2 linked regions of the Marinagarivorans cellulosilyticus genome follow. The protein of the gene in region 1 interacts with the protein of each later gene in a pairwise test. Links are inferred from orthologs where the notes say so. Each region holds a gene or a part of one and is shown on either strand. Other genes may lie near its edges. The genes, in order: dnaQ and dnaE.

Region 1 (3,165 bases):
TGTCACTGTTGCCGAGTGAGCTTCGATGCTAAGCAACCAGCAGAATTGGCCAGCCATTTCGAAGCTTTACCGCTTGCAGATGAAAGCGTGGATGTGACTTTGATTCATCATGCGCTGGACTTTTCTGAAAACCCGCACCAGCTACTGAGTGAAGTAAGTCGAGTCACTATTGCTCATGGCCATATAGTCATTGTGGGCTTTGACCCTGTCAGTTTAACGGGGGCAATAAAGCCTTTTGCTCAGCTTGCTAACATTAGCCCATTCTGGCTTCGCCATAGCTTGGCAAGCCACCGGATTACCGACTGGTTAAAGCTGTTAGGGTTTGAGGCGAAAGAAACCTATCTGGGGCACAGTCTAACGCCGTTGATGTCTGCTAGAGAAAGCAAAATTGGGGCTAGCTTATACCGTAATACCCAGCTGCCTTTTGGGCACTTTTACTGTATTGTCGCGCGTAAAACAGTGGCTAGCATTCGGCCTATTAAGCCAGCTTGGGATACGCAAATCCTCAATGGTGTGAAAGGGGTTAAAATAGCGCCGCGGCCCATTACTGCAAAAGGTGCTGCCCGCCTGAGCTTGATTCGAGACATTGCAAACAAACAAGCAGCCGATACGCCTAGAGACTCATAATGGGCGGGTCGCGCGGGTTGGGCTTTGCAGGTTTTCTATAAATAATATTCTAAGAAGTGACTTTTGAAAAAAATTGAAATGTATACAGACGGTGCCTGCAAGGGGAACCCAGGCCCCGGTGGCTGGGGAGCAGTGTTGCGCTTTGGCGAGCATGAAAAGCACCTGCACGGTGGCCAAAAAAACACGACCAATAATCAAATGGAGCTAATGGCTGCGATTGAAGGCTTGAAAGCTTTAAGTGAGCCTTGCGAAGTTAAATTGACGACCGATTCGCAATATGTTCGCAAAGGTATTACTGAGTGGCTAAAAAACTGGAAGAAAAACGGCTGGAAAACGGCAGCCAAAAAGCCTGTAAAAAATGCTGAGTTATGGCAAGCATTGGACGAGCAGTGCGCTCGTCATAGTGTCAGCTGGTTTTGGGTTAAAGGCCACAGTGGTCACCCAGAAAACGAGCTCGCCGACCGGCTAGCGAATCGCGGCGTTGAGGAGTTGCGTTAATGTCTCGCCAGGTAGTATTAGATACAGAAACAACAGGCTTGGAGCCCAAGCAGGGGCACCGGATTATTGAAATAGGTTGTGTGGAACTGGTTAATCGGCGGTTAACCGGGCGGCACTATCATCAATACATTAATCCCGAGCGGGAAATTGATGAAGGTGCAATGGCGGTGCACGGCATCACTAACGAGTTTGTTGCGACCAAACCTGTTTTTGCGGCAGTAGTCGATGAGTTTCGCGAGTTTATCGCTGGAGCAGAGTTGGTTATCCATAATGCGCCGTTCGATGTTGGCTTTATGGATCACGAATTTGCTTTGCTTAATAGAGGGCTTGGCAAAACTGCTGATTTTTGCAGTATTTTAGACACGCTAGCGATGGCGCGTTACAAGCATCCAGGGCAAAAAAATAACTTGGATGCACTATGTAAGCGTTACGGAGTTGATAACTCGCAGCGGGATTTGCACGGCGCATTATTGGATGCAGAGATATTAGCCGACGTTTACCTGTTAATGACGGGCGGCCAGCGGGCCCTTGCATTAAGTGCGGATGAAGGCGAGGACGATAACGACAGTGGTAGTAATAATGTCGAGACCATCAAGCGACTCGATATGAGCCGCATCGCGTTGCCCGTGATTCGTGCTGATGCTACTGAACTCGAGGCGCATCAAAAAAAGCTCGAGGCGATTCAAAAAGCCTCTGGTGAGCAGTGCATTTGGTTGCGAAATGAAGGGCAGGAGCTTTAGGTCTGCCCATTAAATTCGAGTGATTTAACCGCTAACCAGTAAGGTGACGCAAGATACCCCAACAACACTTAGCACGACGGTATAGGGCAGCGCCATTAAGACCATACGGCCGTAGGACAACCTAATAAGCGGGGCAAGTGCCGACGTTAGCAAGAATAGAAATGCCGCTTGGCCGTTGGGGGTGGCAACGCTGGGTAGGTTGGTACCGGTGTTGATGGCTATCGCTAAATGCTCGAAGTGATCTCGGCTAATTTCCCCTGCTTCTAGTGCTTCTTGCACCTCGTTGATGTACACCGTGGCGACGAAGACGTTATCGCTAATCATCGATAAGACCCCATTTGCAATAAATAGCATTGGCGCCTCTGCGCTGTCTTCTAGTGCAAGTACTGCGTGGGTAATGGGGGAAAATAAATGTTGCTCATGGATAACAGCAACAACGGCAAAAAATACGACTAGCAGGGATGTAAAGGGCAGGGCCTCCTCAAAAGCATGGCCAATTTGATGCTCCTCTACAACGCCTGTAAAGGCGGTCAAAATGACAATAATCATCAATCCGATTAAGCCAACCTCAGCTAAATGGAGTGCTAAGCCTACAACCAAAATCAGGGCGCCAATGGCTTGAATGATAAGTTTTGCCGTATCGATATTGGTGCGTTGCGCATCTTGTTTTTTGGCAAAATCATTAAGAATGGTTCGCACACTGTCAGGGAGCTCGGCGCCGTAGCCAAAAGCTTTTGTTTTTTCTAGTATTAAGCATGTCATGACACCGGCAATTGCTGATGGAATGGAAACAGGCGCCATTCTGAGGAAAAACTCGGCAAAGTCCCAGCCGGCTTTTTCGGCGATGAGCAAATTTTGTGGCTCGCCGACCAAAGTGCAAACACCACCTAAAGCGGTGCCGACAGCGCCGTGCATAATTAAGCTTCTTAAAAAGGCCCTAAACTGATCAAGATCTGAACGGTGTAACTCCACAACACTATTATCGTCAGAGTGGTCGTGATCGGCCGCTTGGTTATTCAAACCCGAGGCCGCGCGGTGATAAACCGCATAAAAGCCGACAGCGACACTGATGAGTACAGCCGTTACAGTTAAAGCATCTAAAAATGCCGATAGTATGGCGGCCATAATAGAAAATATGGCCGACAACAGCATTTTTGAGCGGACGCCGAGCAGGATTTTGGTGAACGTAAAGAGCAGCAAATCCTTCATGAAGTAGATGCCAGCAACCATAAACATCAACAGTAAGATGACGGGGAAGTTGGAAACGACTTCGTGATATACCGATTCTGCGCTGGTAAGC
Region 2 (4,373 bases), 610 kb from region 1 along the record:
AGCAGGCATATTTGAGACTTCATAAAAGCAACCGTTGGTTATACCAATGTACGAGGTAAAAAATTCACAAGCCAATACGCAACAAAATATCAGCCACCCCATTGATTGTAGTCACGATTTAAGAGTTGAAGCGTTGATAATGGGTAGAATATTCACGCGAACAAGTGATTGCGACATGATGAATACCCCAATGCGGTGCGCAGGAGCGATCGCACACCGCAATAAGCTGCTCAAAATTAACGGTAAACAACCTCTACCGCTTGTGAGCCAAAGCTGCTGCGCAAGCTTTGCAGTAAATCATCGGCGGCACGTACTCGCCACTCTTGGCCTAGTGCCAACTGTGCGGTGGCATAATCGGTATTCAAACTCACCATAACGGGGCACTGGCCACCCGAGAAGGCCGTTAAACTTTGCTTTAGTTGCTTCACGGTATCTACCGATAATTCATTGTTATCTAGGCGTAAACGTAAGCCTGCCACCCTTGCCTCGCGCGCTTGATCAAAGCCTTTAATGGTATCGGCACGCATTTTAAGGCCACCACTGTAATCATCGTTACTGACCTGCCCTTCAACAACCAGCAGAGCATCTTTCACAATAATTTCACGGTGATCATTATAGGTGTCGGCAAAGATAGCTAAATCAATTCGGCCGGTCCGATCATCAAGGGTAATAAAGGCCATGGTATCGCCGCGCTTGGTCTTCATTACCCGAAACGCCACCACCATGCCCGCAATCGTTTGTTTATTTTTATCGGGTACTAAACTAGAAATACGCGACGACACTAAGTGCTTTAGCTCTGCGTCATATTCATCAATAGGGTGCCCGGTTAAATACAGGCCCAAGGTTTCTTTTTCGCCATTTAAGCGCTCTTTAATTGACTGGCGCCTTATGTGGCGAAAATCTTGGTATACATCAGCGCGATTATCGGATTCGGGCACCACAGAACCAAACAAGTCGACCATACCTGCACTGGCGTTTTTGGCGCTTTGCTCGGCGGTTTTAACGGCTTCGGCAATGGCCGCCCACAATACTGCGCGGTCGTAATCGTAATCTACACCGGGGCCAATATTATCCATAGCCCCAGAGCGCACCAACGCCTCCAAGGCGCGCTTATTTACTTTGCGTGCATCAACGCGATCACAAAAATCGAAGAGATCTTTAAACGGCCCAGCCTTTCTTGCCTCAATAATGGCTTCAACCGGTCCTTCACCTAAGCCTTTAATAGCCCCTAAGCCATAAATAATATTGTCGTCATCATCCACTGTAAAATGAAAGTCGCCATTATTAACATCTGGCGGCAACAGGTTAATTCCCATGTTGCGCACCTCTTCAATAAAGGTAACGACTTTGTCGGTTTTATCCATATCCGACGACATGGTCGCCGCCATAAATTGCGAGGGGTAATGCGCCTTTAACCAAGCAGTTTGATAACTGACTAAAGCGTAAGCCGCCGAGTGCGATTTGTTAAAACCATAACCGGCAAACTTTTCCACCAAGTCAAAAATTTTGATCGCAAGGTCTGGATCTATGCCGTTATCTTTGGCACCGTCTTGGAAGGTAGAACGCTGCTTAGCCATTTCTTCAGGCTTTTTCTTACCCATTGCACGGCGCAGCATATCGGCGCCACCGAGCGAATAACCCGCCAGCACCTGTGCAATTTGCATCACCTGTTCCTGATAAACAATTACGCCATAGGTAGGCTCAAGAATAGGCTTAAGGCTTTCGTGCTGGTATTTTGCATCTGGGTAAGCAACTGGCGCACGACCGTGCTTACGGTTAATGAAGTCATCAACCATGCCCGATTGCAAAGGCCCCGGCCGGAAAAGTGCAACCAAGGCAATAATTTCTTCGAGGTTTTCAGGCTGCAAGCGTTTGATAAGGTCTTTCATACCACGCGATTCCAGCTGGAATACGGCGGTGGTTTCGGCCCGCTTAAGTAGCTTAAAGGTGGGCTCGTCTTGAAGATCGATAGCACTGATATCTAATAGCGGTTCGCCTTTGGCGATTAACCGCTGGTCGATCATTTTTTTGGCCCAGTCGATGATTGTCAGCGTGCGCAAGCCCAAGAAGTCAAACTTCACAAGGCCGGCATCTTCCACATCGTTTTTATCGTATTGCGTCACCAGCCCTGCGCCAGTTTCATCGCAATATAACGGGGCAAAGTCCACCAGTTTTGTCGGTGCAATCACAACTCCACCGGCGTGTTTACCGACGTTTCGGGTAACGCCTTCGAGCTGCAAGGCCATATCCCAAATTTCTTGGGCTTCCTCGTCAATGGCTAAAAATTCTCGCAACGGCTCTTCTTGCTCAAACGCTTTGTTTAGCGTTGTACCAGGATCGGCAGGAATCATCTTCGAAAGCTTATCGGCAAGGCCATAAGACTTACCCTGCGCGCGCGCCACATCGCGCACCACAGCCTTTGCCGCCATGGTACCAAAGGTAATAATTTGGCTTACGGCATCGCGGCCATAGTTATCGGCTACGTAACCGATCACCTTGTCGCGGTTATCCATGCAAAAATCGACATCGAAATCCGGCATCGATACCCGCTCGGGGTTCAAAAATCGCTCAAAGAGCAAATCGTATTCGAGCGGATCAAGATCGGTAATATCTAACACATAGGCCACTAATGAGCCCGCACCCGAGCCACGGCCAGGCCCAACGGGGATATCGTGCTCTTTCGCCCAGCGAATAAAGTCCATTACGATAAGAAAGTAACCTGGGAACCCCATCTGAATAATAATATCCAGCTCGAAATTGAGACGCTCATCATAAGGAATACGCTTTTGCGGGAAGTCTGGCAAGCTAACATCCATTAGCTTGCTCAAGCGGTTATCCAGGCCTTTAACGCACAACTCTCTAAAGAACTCAGCTTCAGTCATGCCCTCTGGGATGGGGTATTCTGGCAAGAAGTATTTGCCCAATTGAATATCCAGCGTACAACGCTTGGCTATTTCGACTGTATTTTCGATGGCTTCTGGAATGTCGCTAAATAGCTCGACCATTTCTTCGGGGCTACGCAGATATTGCTGAGGGCAATAGCGTTTTTCTCTGCGTGGATCGTCCAGAGCCCGCCCTTCGCCAATACACACCCTCGCTTCGTGAACGTCGAACTGATCAGCCGTTAAAAAGCGCACATCATTTGTCGCCACTACCGGCACTTGTAACTCACCCGCTAACGCAACCGCCGCATGCAAATAGAACTCTTCGTTGGGGCGGCCTGTGCGTTGTAACTCTAAGTAGAACCGGTCAGGGAATGTTTTTTGCCACCAAGCACACATTTCACGCGCTTGGGCGGTGCGATCGGCCACCAAAGCCATGCCAACTTCGCCATCGCGCCCACCGGATAACGCGATAACATCGCCGCTGCACTCCTCTACCCACTCACGGCGTACGAGCGCTTGGCCACCATACTGGCCTTTTTGGTATGCCCGCGAGATCAGCTCTAAAATGTTTTTATAGCCTTGGTTATTCATCGCAAAAAGCGTAAATAGCGTGGGCGGCGTTTCGTCATCAATACGCAATAAAAAGTCGCAGCCACCCAAGGGCTTCACCCCTGCGCCCTGCGCCGCTTTATAAAATTTAACCAAACCGAAATAGTTGGTTAAATCACTAATGCCGCAGGCCGGCATGTTCATATCCACTACCGTTTTTATCAGCGGCTTAATGCGAACGATGCTATCAACCAAAGAAAATTCAGTGCGTACTCGAAGGTGAACAAAAGGGGCTGTCATAGATGTGCATATATACAATTACTGTGGCTTGGCATTGTAACGGCATAAACCCGCAAGCGACATAAAAGAAGCCAGCCTTGGCACGATCAAGTTATAGGCCGCGAGTACTGGGGTAATGTATTAACTACAAGAGCATCAACAGAAAAGCGGTAGCACAAAATATTAAACAATCAAGTTTTTTGCGATTAGAGGTGGATTTAATACCAAACAAGTGGAACAATCGGTCTTAATGGCACGAAAAACAACCAGCGAGTGCAGCGCCGCAAGCTGAGTACGCTCTTGGTAAGAGTCGTTACACCTGTTTACTTGCCGATTAAGCAAAGGATTGTTGATGCCCCAGCCTTGTGCTCACAACAATCTATGGCCCATACAACTATGCAATTCACCAAACCCATGATCGAGCTAGTCTATGAGATTCGCAGACTAGTACCATCAGACATGAAGCCCGCCATAAAGCTTGCCAACCCTGAGCTTTTCTCCGATTTACAACACCACTACCACCACGGCGCTAACGCTGTGAATAAAGCACTGATCAAAGAACTGTTTCATCTAGCCGGTGCGCCATGGCCCGCCAGGCTAGAAAACCCAGCGGCGCCGGTAAGCAGCCAAACAATTAAGGTGTACCGCGGGCAGGTTCAA

Evidence for each region.
Region 2: the proteins of dnaQ (region 1) and dnaE interact in binary tests that used the Escherichia coli proteins (3 or more experiments, as listed by UniProt). The link is inferred for Marinagarivorans cellulosilyticus from one-to-one orthologs.

The regions. Positions count from the first base shown.
Region 1 is NZ_AP023086.1:3,178,054-3,181,218, forward strand. The notes cover bases 149-2,994. They hold dnaQ (DNA polymerase III subunit epsilon), read left to right. Parts: upstream 149-1,124; coding sequence 1,125-1,865; downstream 1,866-2,994. Other genes in these bases: MARGE09_RS12735 (methyltransferase domain-containing protein), read left to right, coding at 149-627; rnhA (ribonuclease HI), read left to right, coding at 691-1,125; nhaB (sodium/proton antiporter NhaB), read right to left, coding at 1,890-2,994. Also shown: more of MARGE09_RS12735, read left to right, coding at 1-148; more of nhaB, read right to left, coding at 2,995-3,165. UniProt on the Escherichia coli protein: DNA polymerase III is a complex, multichain enzyme responsible for most of the replicative synthesis in bacteria. The epsilon subunit contain the editing function and is a proofreading 3'-5' exonuclease.
Region 2 is NZ_AP023086.1:2,564,169-2,568,541, reverse strand. Bases 37-4,090 are described here. They hold dnaE (DNA polymerase III subunit alpha), read right to left. Parts: upstream 3,735-4,090; coding sequence 237-3,734; downstream 37-236. In the rest of the region: MARGE09_RS10400 (endo-1,4-beta-xylanase), read right to left, coding at 1-23; MARGE09_RS10390 (hypothetical protein), read left to right, coding at 4,110-4,373. UniProt on the Escherichia coli protein: DNA polymerase III is a complex, multichain enzyme responsible for most of the replicative synthesis in bacteria. This DNA polymerase also exhibits 3' to 5' exonuclease activity. The alpha chain is the DNA polymerase catalytic subunit.